Regions from separate parts of the Planococcus sp. NCCP-2050 genome, predicted to be linked through region 1. Evidence: riboswitches for the same ligand, from Rfam matches in the RefSeq annotation. Region 1 holds a riboswitch; each other region holds the start of a gene.

Region 1 (9,978 bases):
AATTAATCTAAATTGGTTATGTTAAGCATACCAGAAATGAAGTGTAATGATAGAAAGGAGTGAGGGAAATGAAAACCTTAGAGAATGAAGTTGTCAAGCTTGTGCCGATGGAAAGCAGCCATATAGAAGAAATCTGGGAGGCAGCGAATAACCACAAAATTTGGGAACACATGTCGGTGGATTTGACGGACAAAAGGAATGTTGAACAATATGTAAAAGATGCTCAAAAAAAGAGAGCAGCTGGAACAGAGTTTGCTTTTGTGATTGTAGATATCGAGTCAAAGAAGATTATTGGGGCTACTTGGTTTCTCGATATTTCCATGCCACATAAAAGATTAGAAATCGGTTCAACATGGCTAAATCCCAAAAGTTGGCGAACGAATATCAACACCAATTGCAAGTTTCTATTGTTGACGTATTGTTTTGAAGAACTGGGATTGAATCGCGTCCAAATCAAGACAGGTCATGAAAATATCCGTTCACAACGCGCCATTGAAAGAATCGGAGCCATTAAAGAAGGGATTTTGAGGAACCACATGATTCGCAAAGAAGGAACAATTCGACATACCGTCATGTACAGTGTGACAAAAGAAGATTGGCCACAAGTCAAAGAACGCTTCCACAAGATATTAATAGAGTAATAATTTATAAAATATTTTTATTTTAAGACCTGTTTCAGTTTTGAGTTTTTACTCTAAGGATAGTGCGCCATATAAATAGTCGTTTACATATCATGAGGTTATCGGAAGCTGCTTATATATGAAGGGAGAGAAGGTGCGCTTTGATTAGCATCGACTCTCCCTTTTTGTCTATAAATATGTACTTTTACGAACGCTAATTAATTAGAAATGCATTTATATTCCTTAGTCAATTTATGTGTAGAAATAATTGGTGCATCAAGTAGAACTTTAAACTCCTATGAAATTATTAATTTCTATAAATGAATTCCAGGAAGATGGAACAAGCCAACTCTTTTGACAAACTTTATTTAGTAATTTACAATGATGAATGTACGCTTATTCGATAAGGAGGATTATTAAAAAATGACACACTCAATGAAACTTCGTTTCCCGACTTTGAATCAGTAATTGAATACGTTCAAAGGCTCTGTTTGTGAAATCAGAGTAAACGGGATAAGTCTGTCCTTTTTTAATAATCTTCACTCTATAAAATTAAAATAGTTAAAGAAGAGGTACAACTCTACCTTTTATAATTCTGTAGTTTTCTTTCTTCAACAAGGATTTTAAAGGAGTTTGTATGAAATCTATCTTTATTTACCTGATATTAATTGATTAGTAATATCCCTTTTACTCACAGACAAGCCGTCTGTGAGTTTTTTTATTTTCTGGAATCACCATGAGTTTGTCAAATGTGCGGCAGATCATGGAGAGAATACAAGAAAATAGAATCAAACAAATTCATTAGAATAAACAATTGGAGGAAATAAACTTGAATACACTTAAACTTAAACAATTAGCAGCGGATAGAGGATTGGATATTGTAGAAAGCAGCATCAAAATCAATGAGTCGGGTGTTGACTTTCAAGTAGTCCACGCCAAAGATCAACATGGAGATAAATGGATTTTAAGAATTCCGCGTAGACCTGAGTCAATGAGACATGCAGGCCAAGAGAAAAAAGCGTTAGATATCCTTCACCAACAAGCGAGCTTTCAAGTTCCGAATTGGTCTATCTTCTCTGAAGATTTAGTTGCTTATAAGCAACTAAAGGGCATTCCTGCAGCGACGATTGATGTGGAGCAACAGAACTATGTTTGGAGTTTTGATGAAACCAATGTTCCACCTGCGTATTATCAATCACTAGGCAAAGTCCTAGCAGATTTACACGCATTGCCTCAGGAAGAATTCAAACATATCGGGGTTGAAACCCTTCGTGCCGATGAGTTAAGAACTTCCTTGAAACAGCGAATGGAACGGGTAAAGAAACAATACGAAATCAATCCAGCTTTATGGGACCGTTGGCAAGCATGGCTTGCCGAAGACTCTTTTTGGCCCTCCCATGTAGGAGTGAAACACGGGGACATACATCCGGGTCATATCCTTATTAATAAAAACTATCAAGTAACGGGCTTAATTGACTGGACAGAAGTAGGGATTGCTGATGTATCTGTCGATTTCCTGTCCCATCACCTTCTTTTTGGGAATGATGGACTAACAAAGTTAATCAATGCTTATGAAAATGCCGGTGGAAAAACGTGGTCAAGAATGGATGAGCATATTGTAGAACTTCTTACAACCAGCGCCATCACTATAGCTGAATTTGCAGAAATCTCAGGCCTTCAAGAGATGCACGAAACAGCTGCACACATGCTCGCTAGCGAAATGTAATGAAATGGACTGGTCGTTTAGCTGTGCTTAACGATCAGTTTAACGCAAAGGGTGTAGTTGCGAATGCAGGAATTGTTGCAGAAGCAACAACTATAGCTGCTTTATTTGCTGTTACAGGATGTTCGATTGTTGTTAATGCCATCACCTGTAAATGGTAACTTGAAATTTGAATTAGGAGGGGAACGTAATGCAATTTTTATTGTTTTATTGATTGATGCGGGCTTGAAGCAGAAGCTCGTATCGATCTTGGCTATCGGTACGAAATTAAAAATTTCGGAGGTAGCAAAATGGAAAAACTTTGTTTTGAATTAAAAAATATTGAAGTGTCCTATTTAGATAAAGAAATCTTGCGAATTGAAGATATAGCTATCCACCAGTTTGACCGCATTGGCATTGTGGGGAAAAACGGTGCAGGAAAAAGCACATTACTGAAATTATTAGCGAAAGAAATTCAGCCAACAGTGGGGCAAGTGAAGAGTTACGTTGAGCCAGGATACTTTAAACAGCTGGAGACTCCTAAAAAAGAAGAGGCCGGTATTGATCCAGCATTGCTTAGGCAATTAGCGGTACCACGAAATCTAGAGTCACTGAGTGGTGGAGAACAGACGAAATTAAAGCTCGCTCAGCTAATGAGTCATTATTATGAAGCATTATTACTGGATGAGCCAACCACTCATATGGATAAGCAGGGCATTTCGTATTTGCTCGAAGAACTTCGCTATTACTATGGTGCTTTGGTGATCATCAGCCATGACCGGGCCGTGTTGGATGAACTTGTGACAAAGATCTGGGAAGTCCAGGATGGGCAAGTGCATGTGTATTCGGGAAATTATAGCGACTACATGAATCAAAAAAGGTTGGAATGGGAACAACAAAATCAAGCTCACGAACAGTTCTTAAAAGAAAAGAACCGACTGGAAAAAGCTGCAAAAGAAAAGATGAAGAAAGCAGAGAAGGTTGCCCAAGCCGGAAAATATTCGAAGAAGGAATCAAAGGCCATGGCAAATCGAATGTTTGAGACAAAATCCAAAGGCACAAGCCAGAAAGCGGTACATCGTGCGGCCAAGGCAATCGAGCAGCGAATGGAGAAGCTTGAGGAGGTGAGTGCGGTTCAAGTTGAGAAGCCGATTGTTTTTCCACATCAGAAAGCACTGGAGCTGCACAATAAATTTCCAATCATGGCCGATCGTTTCACTTTATATGCCGGAGATAATATATTATTGGAAGAAGTGAACTTCCAACTTCCACTTGGTAAAAAGATTGCGATTTCAGGTGTGAATGGGAGTGGTAAAAGTACATTGCTTCAACGAATTGCGAGAAAAGATGAGCAATTGACCATTTCTCCTAAAGCAAAGATTGGGTATTTTCAGCAAATGAGTTATCAGTTCAGCGGTGATGAGACTGTCTTCCATTACATCAAAAATCGTTCGGAACATGAGGATAGCTTTTTAAGGAGTGTCCTTCACTCGATGCAGTTTGTGGATACAGACTTGCTAAAACAGGTGAAAGATTTAAGCGGGGGAGAAGCCATCCGGCTGCAGCTTTGTTTACTCTTTCTAGGTTCTTATAATATCCTGTTATTGGACGAACCAACTAACTTTTTAGATATTAAAGCGATTGAAGCACTAGAGCAGTTCGTAAAGGCCTATCAAGGCACCATCGTATTTGTTTCCCATGATGAGTTCTTTATCCGAAATACAGCAGATATTCAGTACATCCTAAGTAATAAGAAGTTGCAATTGATATAAGGAACTTGAAATAGTCATCGATATTAGTCGATGACTATTTTTTGTTTCTTTAATTACTTGAAAGATAAATATAGGTTTTTGTGTAATTATTAAAGAGAACCCCAAACAGCTTCACTTTTTAGAAAGTGTCCTTGCTCGAGGTTTTATTTATAATAGCGTTAATTGTTTGTGAGATGTAGCTAATCTAAGTCAATTGTAATCGGGTCCATAGGGACTGTCTCAAGCCCTTCTCCCATTTCTTTGGAGTAATAAATTTCAGGTGTAATTGTCAAAGAAGTGGCGCGTTCATCCAGTGAATAGATGGTCGCTTTCGTTTCATTTGAAGCACCGTTATCATAACTGACTCCGCCATTTCCGTTTACCTCATAGACGTTGCCCAGATTATCTTTAACTTCGCTCATTTCGATGGAAACACCTGGCCATTCCTGTAAAATGGACTCTTCTACGTCAAATTCGTATTGTAGAACGGCAGCCATTTTAGAACGTTCAATTGACACCATCGTTAATTTAATTCCTTCTGCTTGTATCGTTTTACCTAACGGCAGAAGGTTTGTTGCTAGCTGAGTCAACTTAAATTCAAATTGCCAGTCTCCTTCAATTTGTTCACTCGTTTGATTATTGGTAAAGGCTTGGGGTATCCATTTAACATGTATTTCTTCCGGATTCTCTTTTTTAAAATAAGGGGTTACTTTCTCCAGGCCTACATAAGTTGTATCATTAATTTTATCAATTGAGCCTGTGCCACCCATTCCAGACGATTCTTTTATGTCTAACCATCCTTCAGCTCTTGGGTTATCTCCGAGTGCCAGGTCTGTTTGAACCGCATACGTGATCATGACATTTGTGCCGTCGTAGACAGCATTTTCAATCATTACATCGATTCCATTACTCGTCTGGACTTGGTTTACGACCGTTGCTAAATCCGCATACGTATTGGGAAGTTCTTCGTCCTCAAAATACGTTAAGACATTTTGCATGAAGGGAATTTGTCCTGCCACCGTTGGCAGTGCAAAATAACTTGCAGTGACAACGCTCAGTCCTAGTAGTGCAGCTGTAGTAAGGTGGCGCATATTGAATTTCTTCTTCTCGTATTTGTTGTTTGCTAACACATAAGTTTTGATATTCTTCTTCTTGATATCGGATAAAGGCTTCAGTTCAATTTGATCGATGTCTAAGTCTAACCAATCTTTGTATTGTTCCTTCATGTTAATCGCTCCTTTAAACGCAAATTAGTCGATAATTTTTTCTTTCCGCGATACAATCGATTTTCTATGGCCGGGATCGTGAGATTGAGCGCAGCAGCTATTTCTGGATTGGACAAGGACTGAAAATATTTCATGATGAAAATATCACGGTCAAGGTCTGGCAATGTACTCATCGCAAGTAAAAGCGTATTCTTTTCTTCTTTTTTTAAGAGATGCATCTGGATGTCTTCACTAGTAGCGTGTTGATGAAGCAATTCATCACTTGTTTCTCGCGCTCGTTGTTTTTCGAGCTGGCGGAAGCGATCAATGGCTTTGTATTTTGTTACGGTCCCAATCCACTTTTTAAAATCTTCTGGTTCCCCTTTAAACTCCTGGGCATGTTGCCAAACCGTTAGAAAAACATCATTTACGCATTCATCAACGGCATCTTTACTGATACCGGACAAAATTTTGTAGCTAATTGCATAAATAAGGGATGAGTAGTGATCAATCATATATTCGAGTGCGTCTTCTTTTTGTCTTTTTAACCGCTTAATAAAATTTGTCGCATTACTTCTCATGTAAATTCTCCTTCTTTTATTGAAAAAGCTTTCTCACTAACTATATCGAATCATTAGAGCAATAACTCTCAACTTTTTATATTTAGCGATCAGTTTACATATGAGGGCTTATCGGAAGGAATGAAGAGGAGCTTTTGTTTCTTTCCTTCCTTTTTTTCGTATAAATGTACTTTTACGAAAGGTAATAATTAATTAACAATATTTAGAATGAACTGGATAAATCACGCGAGAGGTGATACGCTTACTTTAGATATTCCGAAAACTGAATATAAAAACACTAGGGGAGTCTTTTAAGACTGAGATGGAGCAATCCGGACCCTTTGAACCTGATCTAGTTGAAACTAGCGTAGGGAAGTGGTTGCTATGTATTTTATCTATTCCTAAAATATGATCAAAACCACTCCATCGCTGGAGTGGTTTTTTTATTTGGCAGGTATTTTTTATGCACTAGGGAGGGAGTGAAGGAAAAAATACATGAAAACTAAAAAGTTGCATATTATCTCTACAGGAAGTCAAGAGCCGGAACAATTAGCAGATATCATCGGCAGGATTCATTTTGACATCGATTTCATCCATCTTCGTGAAAAAACGAAAACAGCAAAAGAAGTATATGAAATAGTGGAGTTTTTAAAAAGCAAAAAAGTTCCTCTTTCAAAAATAATAATTAATGACCGGGCGGATGTTGCCTGTGTTTCAAATGTGAAAGGAGTTCACTTAGCCTATCATTCGCTGCCTGTTGAAATTGTAAAACGAAAATTTGAGGATTTGACAGTTGGCTGTTCCGTCCATTCCCTTGAAGAAGCTCAAATTGCCGAGCAGCAAGGTGCTGATTATGTAATATTCGGTCATGTATATTCAACTCAATCAAAACCAGGACTCATTCCGAAAGGGTTAGAACAGTTGAGGTTCATTTCTGAATCAATTTCTATCCCAGTTATCGCGATTGGGGGGATAAAACCGACAAATAGTAGGGATGTTATCGAAGCGGGAGCACAAGGAGTAGCTGTAATGTCAGGGATATTGGAAGCAGAAGACCCTTTGCAGGCGGTACAGCAATATCGTTCCTATTTATCTAAATAATATTTTCTTGCAATGGTAAGGAGGGATTCAATGAATAAAACGTATGATGCCATAATAGTCGGCGGCGGAGTCAACGGCGGGTCAATAGCCTTTAATTTGGCGAAAAGAGGAATGAAGGTTTTGTTGCTGGAAAAAGACCGGCTTGCAAGTAAAGCATCTGGAGCGGCAGCTGGGATGCTGGGCGCCCAAGCCGAGTTGGATGGAGAAGGTCCGCTTTTTCAATTAGCCAGGACCAGCAGGGCGCTATTTAGCGACTTAGCAGATGAACTGAAAATGACCAGCGGAGTTGATATTGAACTTGTGAATAAGGGAATGCTAAGGCTTGCCTTAACTGATCGGGAGCAGCAGGAACACCATCGAATCAGTGAAATCCATAAACAGAACGGGGAACTAGCCGAATTGCTTACAGGTAAAGAAGCGAGAAGAAGAGAGCCGGCATTGTCCAATGAGGTAATTGGCGCCATGTATCTTGAAAAAGATGGACAAGTAGCAGCTCCACAGCTGGCTTTAGGATTTTTAAAATCTGCCTCAGCACTTGGCTGCGTGATTAAAGAATATGTAGAAGTTCATTCCTTTCATTTCTCAAATGGAAAAGTCACAGGCGTTACTACCAATGAAGGCGATTATATGAGCAGCAACGTTGTAGTAACAGGAGGGGCTTGGAGCGAGAAGCTGTTAATGAAGATAAGCTTACAGCTCAAAATGTATCCTGTGAAAGGCGAGTGTTTTTCTGTACGGACAGAGTTTCCCTTATTATCAAGCACAATTTTCACACCAGGCTGCTATCTTGTTCCGAAAAAAGACGGAAGAATCATTATAGGAGCAACCGTCATACCGAATACATTTAATCAGCAAGTCACTTTAGAGGGAATTTTTTCGTTAATGGAAAATGCAAAAAGATTGGTGCCTTCCATATTACTGGGCGAGTGGGAAAGAGCATGGACTGGAATTCGTCCGCAAACGGCTGATGGCTTGCCTTATTTAGGTGAACATCCCGATTACAGAGGGCTGTTTATAGCAACTGGCCATTTTAGAAATGGCATCTTATTGTCACCGATTACTGGGGAGGTGATGGCTGATTTGATTGAAGGAAAATCTCCTTCAATTGATATCTCCTCTTTTCGTATTGATCGGTCAACCAGAAAAAACAATCCAATAATGGGGTGAAGAAATTGATATTGACGGTAAATGGAGATCAAATAGAAGTACCCAACACAGTGAAAACGATAGCCGGACTGCTGCAGCATTTTGAATTGCACCAAAAAGTGGTCATTGTCGAAAAAAATGCTGAAATACTAGAAAAAGCAGAACATGCAGAAACCTCAATTTCCGATAAAGATAAAATTGAGTTAGTGCATTTTGTAGGAGGCGGATGAACATGTTGAAAATAGGAAATCATGAATTCTCTTCAAGATTGTTATTGGGTACGGGTAAATATCCAGATTTTGATATCCAAAAAGAAGCGGTAGATGTGTCAGGTACGGAGATTCTAACGTTCTCAGTCCGACGGATGGATATATTTGAAGCAAGCCAGCCGAATTTCCTTGAGAATCTGGATGTTTCAAAGTACACCCTACTCCCGAATACAGCCGGTGCCAAGACTGCCGAAGAAGCGGTACGGATTGCAAGACTCGCTAAGTCATCGGGGCTTTGTGACATGATTAAAGTGGAAGTGATCGGTTGCCCCAAAACCTTGCTGCCTGATCCAATTGAAACATTGAAAGCATCAGAAGAGCTATTAAAAGAAGGCTTTACCGTCTTGCCGTATACTTCAGACGATGTTCTGCTGGCAAGACGCCTCGAAGAATTAGGTTGCCACGCCATTATGCCCGGAGCCTCTCCCATAGGCTCTGGCCAAGGAATCATTAACCCATTGAATCTTTCTTTCATCATTGAACAGACAAGTGTTCCTATTATTGTCGATGCTGGAATCGGAACACCTTCTGATGCTGTTATGGCAATGGAAATGGGAGCTGCTGGAGTCTTGCTGAATACAGCTGTAGCTGGAGCGAAAGATCCGGTGAAAATGGCCAGAGCTATGAGGCTAGCCATCGAAGCAGGAAGACTTGGGTTTGAAGCAGGGCGAATTCCCAAAAAACTGTATGCCACTGCCAGCAGCCCGCTTGAAGGGATGAGTATCGGTTGAGTGGACGATACTCAAGACAGGAGCTTTTTGCGCCAATCGGGATAGAAGGACAAGAGAAATTGGGGAACAAGCATGTCTTGATAATCGGTGCTGGGGCATTGGGAACTGGAAGTGCCGAAATGTTAGTGAGGGCAGGGGTAGGCAAAATTACTATCGCAGATCGGGACTATGTGGAGTGGAGCAATCTTCAGCGCCAGCAGCTTTATACAGAAGAGGAGGCGGAACAGCGGATTCCAAAAGCAGTGGCGGCTAAAAAACGGCTATCGACTATTAATTCTGAAGTGGAAATTTGCTGTCATGTCATGGATGTCTCTGTCGAAGAAATGGAGCAATTGGTGGAAGGCGTTGATCTGATTCTTGATGCCAGCGATAATTTCGATATTCGGATGATTATCAATGATATTTCCCAAAAATATCGGATCCCTTGGATTTACAGTGCGTGTGTTGGAAGTTATGGAATCAGTTATACAATTCTTCCTGGTGAAACTCCGTGTCTGAATTGCTTGTTAGAGAAGATGCCAATGGAAGGCATTACCTGTGATACGGTCGGAATCATCAGCCCTGCTGTCCAAATGGTCCTGTCTTTCCAAATTTCAGAGGCATTAAAAATTCTAGTCGAAGATAGACTTCATTTAAGGAATAAGCTGGTCTCCTTCGATTTATGGGAAAATCAACAATCATCGATCAACGTCGATAAGATGAAAAAAGAGGATTGCCCTTCTTGTGGAGCGGAGCGTTCTTATCCGTACCTTTCTTTCTCAAACCAAACAAAAACTGCCGTTTTATGCGGTAGGGATACGGTTCAGATCCGTCCCTCTCAACCGATAGAAAGAGACTTGGAAAGCTTGGATAAAACCTTGTCCAGACAGTCAGGAAAGGTTGCACGTAATCCA
Region 2 (9,978 bases), 1.3 Mb from region 1:
TTACGGATACAAACGGTTCTTCTACTGCAATTTTCACCATCTTTTGTCCACTCCCTTTTCAAATTTGTCTCAATTTTGCTTATAGTGTTTTATTTCCCCTCTTTAGCGGTCGGATAAACGCAGTAGCAAGAATGAAACATTTTTAATATAAGGGTAATTTCGCTTGGCTCATAACTAGACGGCGAACAATCACTGCCCCAAGAATAGCTCCGGATAAGCTGGAGACGAGAAATGGCGGCATGAAGAACAGCGCTGCCGCTTCTGTGCCCATCAATAATTTGGCGTAAGGAACTGCAATGAGTGCGGCGAGAATGCCGGTGCCGACCACTTCCCCGAGTGCCGCTATCCAAACTTTGCCGAATTTCATATAAAGCAACCCGGCAAGCAATGCACCGATCATGCCACCCGGAAAAGCAAGCAACGAGCCGGTGCCTGTCATAACCCGGACGACTGCTGTCAGGAAAGCCACTAATACTGCAGCGGCAGGTCCGAAAATAACCGCTGTGATCACGTTCACCGCATGTTGGATCGGATAGGCGCGTGCAATGCCGGCTGGGAAAGAAACAAATGCAGAACCTGCCACGCTTATTGCCGAAAGCATGGCAAGGATGACCAATTTTCTCGTTTTCATTTATGGGCACCTTCCATCGCTGAATCTCTTAAGGCTGATACTTCTGCTGCAATATCAGCGGCATGTGAAATAGCGGTGATGACCGCAACTCCCAAAGCCCCTGCTTTCCAAACAGCGGCAGCATTTTCAGAACTGATTCCGCCAATCCCGACAATCGGCAGGTTTGGATAAGCTTCCTTAACCGTTTGGATGCCTGCCACTCCAGCTGGTGGTTTCGCATCAGCCTTTGTTGAAGTCGCAAATACAGGTCCCATGCCAACATAATCCGCTCCGCTTTCTACTGCCTGTTTTGCCTCCGCCAAGGAATGCACCGAAACGCCGAGCAGTTTGTCAGCACCCAAAATTTTGCGAACCGCTGCAGCTGGTGCGTCGTCCTGGCCGATATGGACGCCGTCTGCGCCAATTGCCCAGGCTAGCTCTATATCGTCATTGACCAGGAGAGGGGTTTGGTAGCGCTGGCACAACTCTTTACAGTCGAGCGCAAATTTCAGCAACTCCGCGCCCTTCAACGCATTGGGCCCTTTCTCCCGCAACTGAAAATAATCGATGCCGGCTTTTAAAGCCTCTTCCAAAACTGCTAATGGATCTTTTCCTCCCGCATTCTCCGTTCCAAGAATAAAATAAACGACCGGTCTTTCACTGAATTTCGACATAATTCATTTCCCTTCTTTCGTTCATATATTTCCGGTAGGCGGCGTGATTGGTCGGCCCGTGGCCAGCTCCGATATTCAATTCACTGCTCAAAGCTGCATGGATAAATTGTTTAGCCGTGTAAACCGCGTCTTTAAGCGATTTTCCTTTTGCCAGTTCCGCAGTCAGCGCTGCTGAAAAGGTACAGCCGGTTCCATGTGTTTGCACTGTCGCAATTCGAGGCGACCGGAACAGCATCTCTTCACCGTCCTGACCAAGAAAGAAATCTTCTGCGACATTTTCGTCCTTGCCATGGCCTCCTTTGATGATGACCGACTCAGGGCCATACGACAGGATCTTTTGCGCCGCCAGTTTCCGGGACGCGGAGTCAATGATTTCGATACCGCTCAAGACTTCCGCTTCCGGTACATTCGGTGTCACCACGGCAGCTAAGGGCAGCAATTCCTTTTTAAGTGCAGCCCCTGCTTCTGCGCGCAATAAATTCGCTCCGCCTTTTGCAATCATGACCGGGTCGACAACCAGCTGCCGCCAATTGAAATGCCGAATCCACTTGGCCGTTTCTTCAATGATTTCTTCATTAAATAACATTCCGGTTTTCAATGACGCTAGCTGAAAATCCTTTCCGACAGCCTGCAATTGAGTCTGAACGGCTTCTCTTGCCATTGGGTAAATAGCGGCAACGCCTAGCGTATTCTGAGCGGTCACGGCCGTCAGAACAGAAGTCGAATAAACTCCGAGTTCCTGGAATGTTTTAATGTCCGCTTGAATTCCTGCTCCTCCTCCAGAATCCGATCCGGCAATGGTTAATACTTGTGGAATCATTTTTGCTGCAGCTCCTTTCCGGTTGGCAGTTCGGTATCGCCTTTTCCAGTTCGAGACAATTGGTTCAGGAATTCGATTTGAAAACTGCCAGGTTCAGGAGCTGAATGGCTTGCCCGCTCCCCCGCTTCCCCGTAAAAACGCAAGGCTTCTGCGGCAGCACTTAAAACCTTTTCCGGATAGACGGCTAGATAGGCGGCAACCACTGCGCTTAACAGGCAGCCAGATCCCGTAATCGCCGACATGAGCGGGTGCCCAAAAGGAATTTCCACGATTTCTTTTCCGTCCGTAACAATATCAGTTGAACCTGTTACAGCTACAACCAGCCCGAGCCTACCGGCAGCTTCGACTGCCAGCTGCTTCACATCCGCTTCACCGCTGCCGGCATCGACCCCTTTCCCTTGCCATTCGGTTCCGCAAATCGCGGCAAGCTCGCCTGCATTGCAGCGCAGCACGGCAATATTCACTTCCGTTAAAATTCTTTTAGCCGCAGCCGCTCTGAAAGCTGTCGCTCCTACACCTACAGGATCCAATACGACAGGGCGGCCCAATTGATTCGCTGTCTTTCCGGCAATGATCATGCTTTCCAAAGTTTGAGCGTTCAAAGTTCCAATATTGAGTGACACGGCTCCAGCAATTGCCGCAAGTTCAGCGGCCTCTTCCGGCGCTTCACCCATGATCGGAGAAGCTCCAATTGCAAGCAATCCATTGGCCTGGAAATTTGAAACGACGTGATTCGTAATGCAGTGGACAATCGGATTTTCAGCGCGCAATTTCTCACTCACTTTAAACACCCGCCTTCGTGTATGGCTTTACCGTCCATGTCTGCATCGTCCAAGCTTGTTCCCAAAAATTCCATTCGTAATAGCTGCTTCTGCGGAAACGGTCCTTCAGTTCTTTGCGTCGTGTTTCGGTTAGTCCTTCTGCGAGAAAGTCCATCCGCTCGATCTGTTCGTTTACAAGTGCCGCAAATTCCTCTCCGCCATAAGTTTCGATCCAGCGGCTGTAGATTGGATGATCCGGCTTCGCTTCTTTAAGCCGGTCGCCGATTTCCTGATAAAGCCAGTAACAAGGAAGAATTGAAGCGAGGACGTCCGCCAAATCCCCTTCAGCCGAGCGGTACATATGCGATACATACGCGTAAGCATTCGGCGATGGTTCAAACTCAGCCCAATCCTCTTCGGTCACTCCAAGAAGTTTCATGAATGATTCGTGCAAAGCCATTTCAGCTGCACAAGTATGCTCGGCATGAAATGCGAAGCGCTTGGTCGTTTCTAAATCTTTGGCTTTTACCGCACCGATTGCCTGTACTTTTGCAAAATGTGTTAAGTAATAGGCATCCTGCATAACGTAATAGCGAAAAATGTCTAAAGGCAGTGTCGCGTCTGCGATTCCTTTGACAAACGGATGTTCAAAACTTGCTTCCCATAATCCATTGCACTCCAACCGGACTTCTTCACAAAATTTCATTTCGCCATCTCCTTTTTTGCAAATAAAAACGCCACTCTCCAGTTAAGGAAAGCGGCGTGTGCGTATGCATTGAAAGATAGAGAAATAGCATGCTTCTCGCCACTTCCCTACGCTGGTATGATCCAGATCAGGTTCAAAGGGTCCGGGCTTATGCCCGTCTCAGCCGATATCCGGCTCCCCTAGTGGGTGTTTTATTTGGTTGTCGAAATCACTATAGCACAGATTCAACTTCTGCAAAAGATTTATCTGAGTTTTCAGCTTTGATGCGCATCCCATTCTCGGTATCAAAAAAGTGGGCATGCGACATATCAAAAGCCAGGCGAGCTGTATGGCCCGGCTCGATCGCGGTATCTGCCTCAACGCGCGCAATAAATTCCTGTTCAGCATAAGTGGCATAGAGAATGGTTTCTGCACCGGTCAATTCGGAAACGGTGATCGTCGCATCAAACTCACTGACCGGGAGCCCGGATAAATCTTCGCTGTTGACGTGGATATGTTCCGGCCGAATTCCAAGTGTCAGATGCTTGCCTTCATACCCGCGGCTATTCAGAACATCCAAGGTTTCCCGCGGGATGCTAATTGTCCGATCTCCCAACACAAATGCCCCTTTTTCCAATCGTCCATCAAAAAAGTTCATTGCCGGCGACCCGATGAAGCCCCCAACAAAACGGTTGGCTGGAAAATCGTAGACTTCTTTCGGGCTGCCGACTTGCTGGATATGGCCGTCCTTCATAATGACAATGCGCGTTGCCATCGTCATCGCTTCGGTCTGGTCATGCGTGACATAAATGGTCGTAGTTTTCAGCCGATGATGCAGCTTAGCAATTTCCGCCCGCATTTGGACGCGCAGTTTTGCATCCAAGTTTGAAAGAGGCTCATCCATGAGGAATACCTTGGCATCCCTGACAATTGCGCGCCCGAGCGCCACCCGCTGCCGCTGCCCGCCTGACAAAGCTTTCGGTTTTCTATCCAAGTATTCCCGCAAGCCAAGAATGTCCGCCGCATCTTCTACGCGCTTTCGGATATCCGCTTTCTTAAACTTACGCAATTTTAGTCCAAAAGCCATGTTTTCGAAGACCGTCATATGGGGATATAAAGCGTAGTTCTGAAAAACCATGGCAATATCCCGCTCTTTCGGCTGGACCTCATTCATCCGTTTTCCATCGATGAAGAATTCGCCTTCCGTTATCTCCTCGAGGCCAGCAATCATACGCAAAGTCGTCGATTTCCCACAGCCCGAAGGACCAACGAAGACGATGAACTCCTCATTCTGGATTTCAAGATTAAAGTCTGTTACCGCTGTTGCGCCGTTGTCATAGGTTTTCCCCAGATTTTTAATTGAAATCTCTGCCATTTTCAATTTCCCCATTTCTTTTTCTTAATTATATACAGTTTTCTGTTTATTACAAATACAACATAGAAAAGCAGAAGAACTTGTTATATACTTACCCACAAGAAGGAGCTTCTATGCTTCTTCAATTTGAAAGGAGGATCGAGTATAAATAATTCTTTCGAGTACCCCTAATTACTTCGTCAATCAAAGTAATTTCACGGTAAATAAAGCAGTATTTATAAACTTAAAGGAGTGAAACCGGATGAAAAACATGAAGATATTCATCATCGCGCTTGTTGGCCTTACTTTAATGTTAAGTGGTTGCGCCGGCTTCAAGACCAGCAATAATGATGAAGAAGCGGTTAATGAAGACGGTAAAGTGGTTGTAGATTTTTGGACATTCTGGGGTTCTGAAATCCGCCGTCCGATTGTCGATAAAATCGTTGAAGATTTTAACGCATCCCAGGATGAGATCGAAGTCAAGCACACGTATAGCCCTTGGGGAGATATCTGGACGAAGGAATTAGCGGCGATTGCTGCCGGCAATCCTCCTGATGTTGTCATTAACGATATTAATGCCACAGCAATCCGCGGACAGGAACAACAAGCAATGAACTTATCGGAATTCTACGATGACAGTTTCTCAGAGAAATTCTACCCAGAACTTTGGAATGCTACACTTCACGAAGGCGATTCATACGGAATCCCTTTTAATACTGATACACGCGTCCTTTTCTATAATAAAGATGCCTTCGAAGAAGTGGGGCTGGATCCAGAAGATCCGCCGGAAACATGGGCTGAACTGGAAGAATATGCAGCGAAATTGGATATCAAAAACGGCAATAGCTACGACCGTCTCGGCTTTTACCCATTATGGGGAGTTGGCTACGATGTCTGGCTTTTGAACGCCAATGGCGAAAACTATTTCGGGCCGGATCATAATACCGAAACCGTCAATATCAATACGGAAAAGAATGTCGAAGTCCTGAACTGGCTAAAATCGTGGAAAGAGCGCATCGGTGAAGATGTTGTCAACTCCTTCCAAGCCCAAATCGATAGCCAGCAAGGAAACCCATTCTTCAGCGGCGACTTGGCAATGATTGTTCAACAGCCGACTTTTTATACGCAAATCCGCGATTATGCGAAAGATTTGAATTTCGGTGTTGTCCAGATGCCTGAATACGAGGAAGGAAACGGCCATACGAGCTGGGGCGGCGGATTTGTAGCTGAAATTCCCGAAGGCTCAAGCGATCCGGAAGCTGCATGGAAATTCATCGAATACTTGACTGGCGCCGAAGCGCAAGAATACTGGGCGGTTAAGAACTTCGATAACGTAGCGAACATCGAAGCAGCTGAGGCTGCTGCAGAATCCGATGAGCTGACAGAACAAGGCCAGATGGTTTATCAAATGGCCGTCGACAGCATGGAAGATACTTTGCTGACGCCGGCACCAGTAACAGCTCCTAGCTATTTCAACTACATTAATCCGCAGGTCGATGAGTTCTTCCTTGGATCAAAAACGGCTGAAGAGGCACTCGAAAAAGCCCAGACGGATGTAGAAAGCTTAATCGAAAAAAATCAATAAGTTAGGAGGAGGTCCTTTGGGAAAAAGAGGATTGTCCATGAGGCGCAAAGAAAGCATCTACGGTTACATTTTCATATTGCCGTTCATCATCGGTTTCATCGGTTTTACCGCTGGGCCATTGCTTTTTTCATTTGCGGGAAGTTTCACAGATTACAATATAACATCACAGATGGAATTCATCGGAGTTGAAAACTACCAAACGCTTATCGTGGAAGATGGTCTTTTTCGGACTTCTTTGTGGAATACGCTGTACTATGTCCTGCTTTCTGTCCCGTTGACGACATTAGGTGCCATCTTCCTTTCGGCCCTTTTAAATCAGGATGTACCGGGAATCCGTTTTTTCCGGACTTTATACTATTTGCCGGCAATTCTATCAGGCGTCGGAGTCTACCTTTTATGGATGCAATTGCTGGAACCCGGAACCGGGATGGTCAACCTGCTATTAGGCTGGGTCGGCATCGATGGGCCGAACTGGCTCTTTGACCCGGATTGGACTAAGCCATCTTTAATCCTGATGAAATTGTGGAGCGTCGGCGGTTCGATGCTCCTCTACCTTGCAAGCATGCAAGGCGTTTCCAAATCACTGTATGAAGCTGCTGAAATTGACGGCGCAAGCCGATGGCGGCAATTCGTCCATATCACCATCCCTATGATTACGCCCGTCATTTTCTTCGACGTGGTGACCAGTTTAATCGGGGGCTTCCAAATTTTCCAGGAAGCTTACATTATGTCCGGGAATGGTGAAGGCGGTCCCGCCAATTCCCTCTTGTTCTACAATTTGTATATGTGGAACCAGGCATTCGAGAATTTCGATATGGGCTACGCCATGGCAATGTCGTGGATTCTATTCGTCATCGTATTCATTTTGACCGTCATTAACCTGAAACTTGCTCCCCGTTGGGTGCATTATGAAGGGGAGGACAAGTAAATGGACAAGCCGGAAGAAAAAACAGCTTATCTCGATGAACCGGAAAAACTTCAGACGATTTCAAAAACCGGATTTTTTGAACATCGCGGAAACCGCAATAATATGTGGCGCCTTTTCAATTTCGTTTTATTGGCAGCGGGAAGCCTGCTAATCTTGTCGCCGCTTTGGTGGATGTTTGCGACGTCTCTGAAGACGATGGCAGAAGTCATGTCCTATCCCCCTTCTTTCTTCCCAAAATCGTGGGAATGGGGGAATTACATCCGTACCTGGCAAGTAGCGCCTTTTACTACCTACACAATCAATACCTTGACCATCACAACCTTGGTTGTGATCGGAAGTGTATTGGCGAATTCGTTTATTGCCTACGGATTTGCAAAAATTCCGTTCCGCGGTAAAAACGTCTGGTTCGCCATTGTGCTTTCGACCATGATGATTCCCGGATTTGTTACGCTGATTCCCCAATACGTGCTATTTTCTAAATTGGGATGGGTCAATACGTATTATCCGCTCATCGTTCCGCACTTTTTCGGAAGTGCCTTTTACATTTTCCTGCTTCGCCAGTTTTATATGACCATTCCGACAGAACTGATCGAAGCAGCAAAAATCGAAGGGGCCAGCCATTTCTACATTTGGTGGAAAATCGGACTTCCGTTGACGAAGCCAGCACTCGCGACCGTAGCAATTTTCTCATTTAACGGCGCTTGGAATGATTTTCTTGGCCCGCTTCTCTACTTGAATGATGAAAATCTCTATACCTTGCAGCTCGGGCTAGCCGTGTTTAAAGGGCAGCTGGATACGCAATGGAATTACTTGATGGCAGGATCGCTTCTCGTGCTCCTCCCCGTCATTCTATTGTTTTTCTTCTTCCAGAAATACTTTATCCAAGGCATCAACCTCCAGTCCGGCGGAAAATAAATGTAGTTGCAAAAAACCCTTCGCAGAAATTTGCGAAGGGTTTTTTCACTCGAAAAGCGTCTTGCCCTGAACACGCGCGGATGCATGTCCAGAAATGTTGCGTTTTTCTGGTGAAATGCGCTTTCAATTGCGAGAAGCGAAGGCTATTTGCGTTTAAATTTTTTTATTTGCGTTCAAAGGAAGTTTATTTGCGCTTAGAAATTTTTATTTGCGCTCAGCGGATTTTATTTGCGTTAAAACATTGTTATTTGCGCTCAGCAATTCAAGCATACAAAAAAGGGCATCCCGAATGTCCGGATGCCCTTTTACCCTGCTCTTAAACAGCAGCTGTTTTTTCTTTTTTGATTTGCTTGCTGCGCAATTGTCCGCAAGCTGCATCGATGTCGGCGCCTTGTTCTTGGCGAACGCCACAGTTGATGCCTTTTTTCTTCAATGCATCGTAGAATGCACTGATGGCTTCCGGCGTGCTTTGCTGATACTGATCGTGTTCGCTGACCGAGTTGTACGGGATCAAGTTGACGTATGACAGATGGCGCTTGTCTTCAAGCAATTTCGCCAATTGATTCGCTTCTTCGACATGGTCGTTCACGTCGCGCAATAAAATATATTCGAATGTGATGCGGCGATTTGATTTCTCCAAATAGTAATCGATCGCAGCCATCAATTTCTCGATTGGATACGCTTTGTTGATTTTCATAATGCGTGAACGCAATTCATTGTTCGGCGCATGGATGGAGATGGCCAAGTTAACTTGCAAGCCTTCATCCGCATAGTCGTAGATTTTCGGTACGATTCCGCTTGTCGATACCGTGATGTGGCGAGCTCCGATAGCCAAACCTTTTTGGGAGTTGACGACATTCAAGAAGCCCATCAAGTTCGTATAGTTGTCGAACGGTTCGCCGATACCCATAACAACGATATGGCTCACGCGCTCATCTTTTTGCTGAGCATCAAAGTGAGCTTGTACTTGCATGATCTGCTCAACGATTTCGCCCGCATTTAAATCGCGGCTCTTTTTCAAAAGTCCGCTGGCGCAGAAACTGCAGCCGATGTTGCATCCGACTTGAGTCGTTACGCAGACCGAGTTTCCGTATTTAAAACGCATCAAAACGGTTTCGATCAAGTTTCCATCTTGTAAACGGAAGAGGAATTTAATCGTGCCGTCTGCCGATTCCTGTTTTACCGCTTCTTCAAGCGTACGGATGGCAAAGTTATTTTCCAGTAATTCAATGACTTCTTTGCTCAGATTGTTCATCTGGGAAAATTCAGTCACGCGTTTAATATATAACCAGTCCCATACTTGTTCAGCACGGTACTTTTTCTGTCCATTTTCTAAAAACCATTCTTTTAGCTGATCGATCGTCATACCATAGATGGAATTTTTCATTATTAGAACCCTCATTTCAGAATTTCACAATTGCTTATTATAATACTAAAAATATGGCTTGACAACAACTATTTTTGTTTACACAGAAAAATCTGTCTTTAAGATTGTCTAATCTTCGGCATTTCCGGGTAAAGAATCGGGTAAAGGAGGTCTGTTTATGGGAGAAATTACGCACATCGGCTTAGCGGTTCCGGATCTCGACCAAGCCATTGACTGGTACAGCAAAGTATTCGGATTTTACACATTGGCAGGGCCATTT
Region 3 (9,978 bases), on a different contig from region 1:
TGTCGCAATGCCTTTGCCGATAAAAGCTTCATCGATTGAATAGCCGACCAACGCACTGAGGAACGGCAAGCGTTTGATGCTGTACATGGAGATATGGCCGATCATTTTATTCGTCCCGTGTTCAAAGATTCCAAAACTGTATTCCCGATTTTCACGTGCCTGGTAAATCGATTCCCGTATTTTTTCACGCTGCACCACTGCCGTAAAATAACTGTCTTGATGGCGCGGTTCATAGATGGCCCAGTAATCACGGTTTCTCACCAATAATTGAACCATCTCCTCCGCATCATCAACAGTAAGCGTCCGAAGGTAGCAAGTCTTGCCGTTGAATAATAGATTCATATTATTCGAGAGAAGATGTTAGCGCATTAAACTCTTCTGCATCTTTGACACACAGGGCGATGCCTTTTTCCCAGAAGGCTTCTTTTGTGATATCTTCCCCTAGATGCTTAAGCGCCAAATCTTCGGCTGTCATAATAGCGGTATCTCTCAATAAAGCCATATACTTGCCTTCGAAATCGGCGCCTTCTTCCAATGCTTTTGCGTAAATGCTCAGCGAGAACAAATAGCCGAAAGTATACGGGAAATTGTAAAACGGCACGTCCGTAATATAGAAATGCAGCTTCGAAGCCCAGAAATGCGGGTGCGTTGATTTCAAGCCGCCTGCAAAGCCTTCATTTTGTGCTTGTTTCATCAGCTCGTTTAGACGGGCTGCTGACACGACACCATTTTTGCGCTCTTCATAGAAACGGGTTTCAAATAAGAAGCGTGAATGGATATTCATAAAGAACGCGACACTGCGCTGTACTTTATCTTCTAATAAAGCAATTTTCTCTTCTGTCGATTGGGCATTTTTCACAGCTGCATCAGCAACAATCATTTCAGCGAAAGTCGAAGCTGTTTCTGCTACGTTCATCGCATAGGATCGGTTAAGTCCGTGGACTGGGTGCATCGCGTAAGAATGAAAAGCATGGCCTAGTTCATGTGCTAAAGTCGCCACGTTCGACATGGATCCGCTATACGTCATGAAGATCCGGGATTCTTCCGCCATCGGCAATTCGGTGCAGAAACCGCCCGGTCGCTTGTTCGGACGGTCTTCCGCCTCGATCCAGCCCTTTTCAAATGCTTGAAGTGCAAATTTTTGCAGCTCCGGCCCGAATTTGCCGAAATGCTCCAAGATGAAATCGGCGCCTTCTTGATAGGTAAATTGCTGCGTGCTTTCCGTTACAGGCGCATCCACATCATACCAATCCAAGCCATCTTTCCCGAGAATTTCTGCTTTTCGATTCAAGTATGCTACAAATGGCTGTTTGTTCTTGCTGATTGCACCCCACATCGCATCCAATGTTTCCTGCTTCATGCGGTTCATATGCAAAGGCTCTTGCAAGACATTGTTCCAACCACGTTTTTTATACACTTCCAAACGGAATCCCGCAATCGAATTTAAAGTCTTGGCAAAAAAGTCCTCTTTATCTGTCCAAGCTTCTTCTAACTTCTCATAAGATTCTTTCCGAATTTCAGCATCTTTATGGGAGCTCAAGTTATTGGCTTGTCCGACAGACATCGTCTTTTCTTCACCATCAACGGTCATTTTGATTTTAATTTCGCCCACTAACATATCGTAGAGCTGGCTCCAGCCGTGATAGCCATCCATACTGAGGGCTGTGATCAAATTCTCCTCTTTTTCGGAAAGCTGCATTTTCGCTTCTTCCCGCCATTCGTTTAAGAAGAAACTGAATTCTTTCAATAAATCGTGTGCAAGCAATTCCTCCCATACCGCATCCTCCGTTTTCGTCAAATCCTGTTGGATTTTCTGGAGAGAAGCATCAAAACGCGCATGCAGCGAAGACGATTCGCTCTGCAGAATTGCTGCTTTCTTATCTTCTGTATTTTGTGCCATCAAACAGCCGATGAATGAACCCGATTGGCTGAGATGCTGCATCAACGCATTTACTTCTTCTAAAAGGTTTGCCACCATTTCAGCATCACTGGTTGATGTCGGCGCTTTAAAACGCTGAGCTGTTTTTTCAAATTCATTTAACTTTGGCGTTGCCTCGTCCATATGTAACCGCAATTCTTTTGAATCGCTGCCCCCTTGGAACAACACATCCAAATCCCATACTTCCGGAAATTTAACCGTCATTGTTTTACCCCCTGGTAAACTTAATTTTCTAAAAACACTTATAAGTATACCATTTCCTGCAAAATGTCGGAACAACTCGAACTTTCGCAAGGAATGCTTTTTGAAGAAACTCTCACACGATATTCACAAACCTTCCTTTTTATGAATATTCTTGGAAGTGATGTTTGTTGAACCGCTTCCTGACAGGTATACTAAAATATGAGGAGGGATCTCTTATGGCTAGGATACTGCTGATGACAATCGCATATATCGGCATCATCGTAATAAATTCACTAGCGAATATTTTGCCGCTTAATGGACAAACCACTGGTGAGATTTCCAATCGCCTTCCGGTTCTCTTTACTCCAGCTGGCTATGTATTTTCAATTTGGTCCGTTATTTACATATTATTGGCTATCTGGATCGTCGGGTTTTGGCTCCGTTATAAAAAAGGAGAAATCCCGTCACTCAAAATCACTTTATTCTTCACCTTAAGCGCTGTATTTAATATTGCCTGGCTGTACTTATGGCATTATGAGTTTTTTGCTTGGTCTGTTTTAGCGATCTTTGCCTACTTGGTATCCTTGATCGCCTTGTATTTGCAATACAGCAATTCCGAGCGTAAACTGACGGAACGCCTTCCGATCTCTATTAATATGGGGTGGCTCAGCGTCGCCGCGATTGCCAACACCAGCTTCGTTTTAACTTTTTACAACTGGAGCGGCTGGGGGCTGAGCGATCAGTTATGGACGGTCATCATGCTTACGGTAGCAACTGCGTTAGCACTTCATATTCGCTTCCATCATTTTGACATTCCATACGCACTCGTTTTCGTTTGGGCATTTATCGGCATTGCCGTGAAACATGGCACCAACGAACTGCTGGTCACAACCGCTTCTTTATTTTTAAGCGGAGTTATCTTAACAGGCATTCTGCTCATCAAAAAAAGATCCTGATAGACAGGATCTTTTTTTGTGTTTAATTTAATTTTGTCAGCAAGATCGGTTCCCCTTTTGTGACAAGGACCGTATGCTCAATCTGTGCGACCAATGATTGGTCAGGTGTAATGAATGTCCAGCCATCGCCAGATTCCACAATATGCTCTGCTTTTTGGGAAATGAAAGGCTCTACAGCCAAAACCATGCCTTCTTTTAAGATCGTCGTTTCCCATGCATCATAATAATTCAGCACGTGCTGCGGTGCTTCATGCAATGATTTTCCAATGCCGTGCCCCGTCAAATTCTTGATGACGAAAAGGCCTTGCTGCTTCGCTTCACGCTCTACCGCTTTCCCGATTTGGTTCAGCTTAGCACCTGCTTTGACTTTGCTCATTGCTCGGTCAAATGCAGATTCAGCCACTTGGCATAATTTCTCTTTTTCCGGATGGCCTTCGCCAACTACAAAAGAAATGCCCGTATCTGCAAAATAGCCTTCATAAGAACCGGAAACATCAATGTTCACGATGTCTCCATCATTGATGACGCGTTTGCCTGGCATGCCATGGGCCACTTCTTCATTCACGCTGATACATGTAAAGCCTGGGAAATCATATTCCGCTTTCGGGCCGGACACGCCGCCAAGCTCCTTGAACATTTTGCCGCCCAATTCATCTAATTCTTTTGTGGTAACACCTGGTTTCGTCGCTGCTTTCATCGCTTCGCGAATCTCAGCTACCATGCGCCCCGCTTTCTTCAGCATTTCGATATCTTTTTCATTCGTTGCAATCATTTGATACCCTTCTTTCAAATTGTCTACTAAAAATTATAGCATACGAAAAGCGGAAGCGCCCGTTTGAAGAAGGTAAGCTAAAAGCGCGACATCGTGTCGCAACGCTTACATGACCCGCATCCTGCGGGCCTCCGACAAGCGCTGGAAGCTTTTCCGGTCATGGCGTTCTTGGCCATGACTGGAAAAGTTGAAGCGACCTCGAGGCACTGGGCGCTGGAGACTAGACAATAAGAAAAGCGGAAACGGCCATTTAAGCTTCGACAGGCTTACTGTGCAGGGCGGCCGAAATCCTGATTTTCATAGCCGTGCACATTAAGATCCCAAGAAGCTGGCCGCTGGAGACTAGACAATGAAAAGCGGAAGCGCCCGTTTGAAAAGGGTGAGCTAAAAGCGCGACATCGTGTCGCAACGCTTACATGACCCGCATCCTGCGGGCCTCCGACCACTAAAACAGCCGCTGGAGAAATTTCATCTCCAGCGGCTGCCCCTTTTTTCATTTTAACTTTTTCATTGAACTTCCGCATCCACCAATTTCGGTGCAGCGGTGAAAAGAGCTGAACAAACTGCAGCGGCCAATAAGAACACGGGAATCATATACGTTGCGTTGTAGACAGCCGAATAAATAAGCACATTCCCTTCGGCAAACATCCCGAAGAATAATACACCCGTGATTACATGCATCAAATAGCGCAGGAGAGAAGCGATCAATACACCGATTACTACAGCGGCAATCATGCCGCCTGATTTCCCTTGCTGAAGGGCTTTCAAATAATTACCGCGCAGGAGCCCTGCAAAGCCGACTACTCCATAAGCGACCAGGTAATCTAAAATCACCTGCATCACGACAAAACCAAATGATAATGGCGTAACGGAAATGACGCCGGTTACTATTTGCAGCAACCCGACTAACAGCCCTGTTAATATTCCGGCTGCCGTACCTCTTCTAAACGCCATCAATACAATGGGAATCATGACCAAGCTGACTGATCCGCCTTGCGGCATTTTAAATGCCACAAAATCCAGCACATACCCGAGTGCTCCGAATATCGCAATCTCCACCATTAACAAAACACGTAAATTTCTCATGACTTCCTCCTTGTGTTGTGCACATCACCAGAAGGGCCGCAGAAAAAAACCATAAAAAGCGGCGCCAGGACAGATCCTGACGCCGCATAAAGGGCAGGTTTCTATCCACATCCCTGCGCAAGTGTTAACTTACAGGTTCGAAGGGTAAGAACAAAAGTGTTCACTCTCAGCAAAAGCTCCCCTTGTGGTGTATACAATAACTATTCTTTCAACTTTCATTGTACACAAGGTCGATTGTGAAAGCAATTCGTTTTAAGCGCAGTTCATAGGGTACACTTTTAATGACGAATCATTTTGAAGGGTGGTGAAAGCAGCAAGAATTCATTTTGCTGCTCAGGACATGATCGATTTACTAAAGGATTTGATTAAAATCAAAAGCGATGACCAAGAAGGTGCCAATGAAGCATTAGTATTTTGTGCCAATTGGTTGAAAGAAAAAGGGGAAACCGTCACAGTCCACGAAAACAACGGCTTCATGATGCTTACCGCAATCAAGGGCTCTGGCGATGAGACTTTGATATGGAATGGCCATGTGGATGTCGTGCCTGGCCACAATGAACAATTTACGCCGTTTGAAGAACTTGGACGTTTATACGGCCGCGGAGCCGCTGATATGAAAGCAGGCGTAGCGGCGATGATGCAGGCATTTGTCGAACTTGATGCTGCATCCTTGGAGAAAACGGTTCAACTACATATTGTCACTGACGAAGAAATTGGCGGCCGCAACACATCGAAATGGTTGGTTGATCAAGGCTACCATGGCGATTTCGTCATTTGCGGTGAACCGACCGGCTTAAAAGTTGGGCTTCAATCTAAAGGCATCTTACGAATGGATTTGACCTTTAAAGGAAAGCCGGCGCACGGCAGCCGTCCATGGGAAGGTGTCAACGCCATCGAGTCTGCGATGAAATACCATATGGCTATGGGCGAATTGCCTTTCCGAAAAGAATCTACTGAATACTACGAGCAGCCTTCCGTCAACTTGCCGATCATCAACGCTGGCGACCGCTATAATGTGGTTCCGGAAATTTGCCAGATGTCTTATGATATCCGCTTTATGCCGGGCCAAGACAAAGAAGAAATCATCCGGCAGATGGCTGATCTCGCTGATACGTTAAACGTGGATATGGAGTATAAAGCAAGCGGCTCTACACCAGCTTTAACGACCACTCAAGCAAATCCTTATATCCAAACTTTACAGCAGGCGATTAAAACGGTGACAGATCAGGAAGCGATCCTGTTCGGCCAGCACGGGGCTGCGGATACCCGCTACTATGCGGCGGTTACCGGCGGTGAAGGCGCGATTGAATTTGGTCCGAGCGGCGATGATTGGCACGGCAATGCCGAATATGTTTTAATTTCCAGCGTCCATGAATACAAAGATATTCTCTTAGCCCATGCCTTAACAAAATGAAAGAGGTTTGCGTTTCACGAAATAAGGGAAATCATTTACTAGCGAATCTATGATGGGAGCGATGAATATGGGAATCGGACGTATCGTGAAGACGGCAATTAAAATTGCACCTATTGCCTATCCAATTATTAAAAAAGTAATGAACAGCAGAAAAGCTGGAAATACGACACCTTATAAGACACCAAACTCCAAACGATAAAAAACAAAGCCGCAGCGATTAAAATCGCTGCGGCTTTGTTTTTGGTTCAGATATAAGGAAGAGCTTCACGCAAAGCTAAATAATCCACGTCCATGTCTTCAGATGGACGCATAGCGGAAGTATTTTCAAGCGCTGGCTCCTGCTCTTCTTGTGCGGCACCTTGTTCCTGCGCTTGGAGAATTTGTTCAAAGCTTAACGGATTCGGTGCAGGCAATTCGTTTTTTTCAACTTTCCACCCTTTTTGGTAACGGTCTAAAAAAGCATTGGCCATCGCTTGATAGCCTATGAAATTCGGATGGACATCTGCAGGGTTCGGCACTTTATCGGTTGGCGATGCACCAAAAGCGGCGTCAACGGAAATAAACTGTGCACCTGCTTTCGCAGCGGATTGTTTTAAAATCGCATTCAAGCGGTCCAGTTGCTTGCCTGTACCTTCCTTTTGCGAATCCCGGACATGCGGATAAGCAAAATAATAGCCCATGACGTAGACATCCGCTTTCGGAGCTCTTGTTTTCAATTCAGCTAAAATAGCTTCCATGTTCTGCCGCGCTTGGTTCAACGCAAAATCAGCCTGGATTTGCTGGAAAGTCAGCGACCCCTCTGCTGGATCCACCTGCACTAAGCGCAATAAGTCATTGGCTCCGGCAGATAGCGTGATGATATTGGCTGAAGCCAATACTTCTTTTGCTTCCGGAGACTTGATTCTCTCCAATACATCTTCTGTCGTAAATCCCGGAAATGCCAGGTCTTTTGTGAATAAAGCGACCGGCTGATGGCGTGCAAGCTCCCCCGCAATCATGTCGGCGTAGCCCGCATCAATTTGGGAATTGGGTGTTTGCCCGGCAGCCAAAGAATCTCCCAACGCCACATAGACCGCTGGTATTTTAATAGCTGCTTGTGCTTGCACCGAAGAACCGAAAAACATTAAAAGCAGCATCAACGCGATTCCTGTTTTCTTCAATTTGCTCACCTCTTAAAATGCCCAGTTTCCATTCCGGAAAACCGGTTCGCTTGAACCATCTTCATGAATTCCGTCAATCGACATTTCGCCGCTGCCGATCATGAAATCTTCGTGGACAATCGATGTGTTTAACCCGATCGATTCCAATTGCGTACGTTCGAGGTCGCGCGCTCCTTCGTAGCAAGTCGGATACGAATCGCCGATTGCCAAGTGGTTCGAAGCATTTTCATCGAATAAGGTATTATAGAAAAGAATATTGGCGTCTGAAATTGGCGACTCATGCGGCACTAATGCCACTTCCCCTAAATAAGCTGCCCCCTCATCCGACTGGATCATCTCGTCTAAAAGTTCTTGGCCGACACCAGCCACCGCTTTTACAATTTTCCCTTTTTCAAAAGTCAGCGTGAAATCATCAATGATATTCCCTTGGTATACAAGCGGTTTTGTATTGCGGACAAAACCTTCCACCCCGTATTTAGTCGGGACTGTATAGACTTCTTCAGTCGGCATATTGGCGATGAACGAATTGCCTTGCGGCGTTTTCGCTGCACCTGTCAGCCATAAATGCTTTTCCGGAAGTGAAATCGTAAAATCCGTGCCTGGTGCTGTGTAATGCAATTTAGCAAAGCGTTTTTCATTCAATTGTGCAGCACGGGTTTCTAAATGTTCTACATGGGCTGTCCATTTTTGGACCGCATCGCCTTCGCCAATGCGCACTGTTTTAAAGATGGCATCCCAAAGAGCTTCAATTTGCTGATCGCCTTCAAGATTCGGGAATACTTTTTCAGCCCATTTCTTTGAAGGAATGGCAATGATTGACCATGCAATTTTATCCGATCCGACAGCCTGACGGTAATTCTCAAGCGCTTTTCCTGCTGATTTCTGTGAGTCCGACAAACGTTTTGTCGGGATCCCGGTCAATAAATCCGGATCCTCTGCATCAATCCATAAGAATGAACCGCCGGTCTTAATGATTTCATCCCGCTGGACGACTGACCATTCCGGATATTCGTTGAACGCTTCGTCCGGCGCCAATTCGTAATGGTCACGTGTGTGGACAGGATCAGCGTAATTGACATGGACGCGTTTGGCTCCAGCTTCATACGCCTTTTTAACAACTAAGCGAGTAAACTCGACTGTATCTGTCGTTGTATTAATCAAAATGATTTGCCCTTTTTGGACGTTTAAACCGACATGGACTGTCAGTTCTGCGTATTGTTCCATTTTCTCTTGAAAAGTCATTATTTTTTCCCCTTTTCAGAAATTGTTTTGCTGTTGCCTGCCACCAATTGGCCGCCATGAAGAATTTTTTGGACCGGTTTTGTCGGCAATTCTTTGGTGAATTTCTTGTAATGCCGTTCATCTGCATAAGCGAGCAACGTCAAGACTTCACCGTCTGCACCTGCACGGCCTGTCCGGCCTGAACGGTGCATGTATTGTTCAACCGATTGCGGCACATCCACATGGATAACATGCGTTACGGCGTCAATATCCAAACCTCTTGCCGCCACTTCCGTTGCGATCAAAATGGAAACTTCTCCATTACGGAACGAATCAAGCGCTTTTTTCCGTTGGTCTTTGTTCATTTCAGAATGCAAAGTCACGATTTTGGCGTCGCGGAATTTTAATTTATTTTCTTTCATCAGCAATTGATCCAAGTTATTGACGAAAGCCAAGCCTTTCATTCCTTCAATATGCGAAATTCTGCGGAGCAGATCCGTCTTATCGCGTTCGTCCACTTTGATGAATGAATGAGTGACTTTCCCTTGCATCGGCATGTCTTCCGCAGTAACGCGAAGGCGTGTCGGGTGGTTCATCAAACGATCGGCCACTAGTTCGACTTCTTCTGTAATCGTCGCCGAAACCAATACAAGCTGGCGGTCGTGCTGTGTTTTTTCAATCAAGTCCTTCATCAAGTTGCGGTGTTCGCGTGCCATCAACTGGTCGCCTTCATCCAGCACCAACATCCGGATTTCATGCATTTTCAATTTCTTTGTTTTCACTAATTCACTCAAACGGCCCGGGGTCCCGACAACAATTGCCGGTTTTTTCTTGAGCTTTTCCAGCTGCCGCTGCATGTTCGCGCCGCCGATCAATTGGGTGACAGTAACGTCTGTACCTTCAGTCCAATCGCGCAATACGTTGACGATTTGCATCGACAACTCTTGAGAAGGTGCTACTATCATCGCTTGGATGGATTTTTTCTCCGGATTGATGCGTTGCAAAATCGGCAGTACGTAAGCCAAAGTTTTTCCGGAACCTGTCGGAGACTCGGCTACGATGTCATTGCCCGCAAGCATTTCAGGAATCATCTGCTCTTGTATCGGCATTGCTTGTTCAAATCCTGCATTTTTCCATTTTTCTTGCCATATTGGATCCAATTCATTTATAAAATTCATCTCTTATTCCACCTTCTTTTCGATGCTAATAGTGTACCATATTTGGCGCCCTAGCTGGACATTTTGAAG

Evidence for each region. Region 1 has a riboswitch for thiamine pyrophosphate ahead of tenI (thiazole tautomerase TenI). Riboswitches for the same ligand answer to the same signal wherever they lie in the genome.
Region 2: another riboswitch for thiamine pyrophosphate. It lies ahead of tenA (thiaminase II); the one in region 1 lies ahead of tenI (thiazole tautomerase TenI).
Region 3: another riboswitch for thiamine pyrophosphate. It lies ahead of thiT (energy-coupled thiamine transporter ThiT); the one in region 1 lies ahead of tenI (thiazole tautomerase TenI).

What each region holds. Positions count from the first base shown of each region.
Region 1 is NZ_BRCX01000001.1:225,086-235,063, reverse strand. Features, by position in the region: gene NFU07_RS01165 (GNAT family N-acetyltransferase) at 69-641, shown strand; gene NFU07_RS17760 (erythromycin resistance leader peptide) at 1,044-1,088, shown strand; gene NFU07_RS01160 (macrolide 2'-phosphotransferase) at 1,450-2,346, shown strand; gene NFU07_RS01155 (hypothetical protein) at 2,476-2,658, shown strand; gene NFU07_RS01150 (Msr family ABC-F type ribosomal protection protein) at 2,634-4,094, shown strand; gene NFU07_RS01145 (DUF4179 domain-containing protein) at 4,274-5,299, opposite strand; gene NFU07_RS01140 (sigma-70 family RNA polymerase sigma factor) at 5,296-5,859, opposite strand; TPP riboswitch at 6,129-6,229, shown strand; gene tenI (thiazole tautomerase TenI) at 6,334-6,939, shown strand; gene thiO (glycine oxidase ThiO) at 6,970-8,106, shown strand; gene thiS (sulfur carrier protein ThiS) at 8,112-8,315, shown strand; gene NFU07_RS01120 (thiazole synthase) at 8,318-9,085, shown strand; gene NFU07_RS01115 (thiazole biosynthesis adenylyltransferase ThiF) at 9,082-9,978, shown strand, end outside.
Region 2 is NZ_BRCX01000001.1:1,479,982-1,489,959, forward strand. Features, by position in the region: gene NFU07_RS07265 (YkuS family protein) at 1-40, opposite strand, end outside; gene thiW (energy coupling factor transporter S component ThiW) at 143-631, opposite strand; gene thiE (thiamine phosphate synthase) at 628-1,284, opposite strand; gene thiD (bifunctional hydroxymethylpyrimidine kinase/phosphomethylpyrimidine kinase) at 1,268-2,104, opposite strand; gene thiM (hydroxyethylthiazole kinase) at 2,101-2,886, opposite strand; gene tenA (thiaminase II) at 2,888-3,571, opposite strand; TPP riboswitch at 3,659-3,762, opposite strand; gene NFU07_RS07295 (ABC transporter ATP-binding protein) at 3,783-4,925, opposite strand; gene NFU07_RS07300 (ABC transporter substrate-binding protein) at 5,167-6,489, shown strand; gene NFU07_RS07305 (carbohydrate ABC transporter permease) at 6,506-7,417, shown strand; gene NFU07_RS07310 (carbohydrate ABC transporter permease) at 7,418-8,332, shown strand; gene rlmN (dual-specificity RNA methyltransferase RlmN) at 8,649-9,719, opposite strand; gene NFU07_RS07320 (VOC family protein) at 9,877-9,978, shown strand, end outside.
Region 3 is NZ_BRCX01000007.1:36,807-46,784, forward strand. Features, by position in the region: gene NFU07_RS16330 (GNAT family N-acetyltransferase) at 1-342, opposite strand, end outside; gene NFU07_RS16335 (M3 family oligoendopeptidase) at 344-2,143, opposite strand; gene NFU07_RS16340 (tryptophan-rich sensory protein) at 2,359-3,078, shown strand; gene map (type I methionyl aminopeptidase) at 3,101-3,850, opposite strand; gene thiT (energy-coupled thiamine transporter ThiT) at 4,358-4,936, opposite strand; TPP riboswitch at 5,030-5,129, opposite strand; gene NFU07_RS16355 (M20 family metallopeptidase) at 5,277-6,350, shown strand; gene NFU07_RS17720 (hypothetical protein) at 6,418-6,549, shown strand; gene NFU07_RS16360 (SGNH/GDSL hydrolase family protein) at 6,596-7,510, opposite strand; gene NFU07_RS16365 (aminopeptidase) at 7,523-8,752, opposite strand; gene NFU07_RS16370 (DEAD/DEAH box helicase) at 8,752-9,909, opposite strand.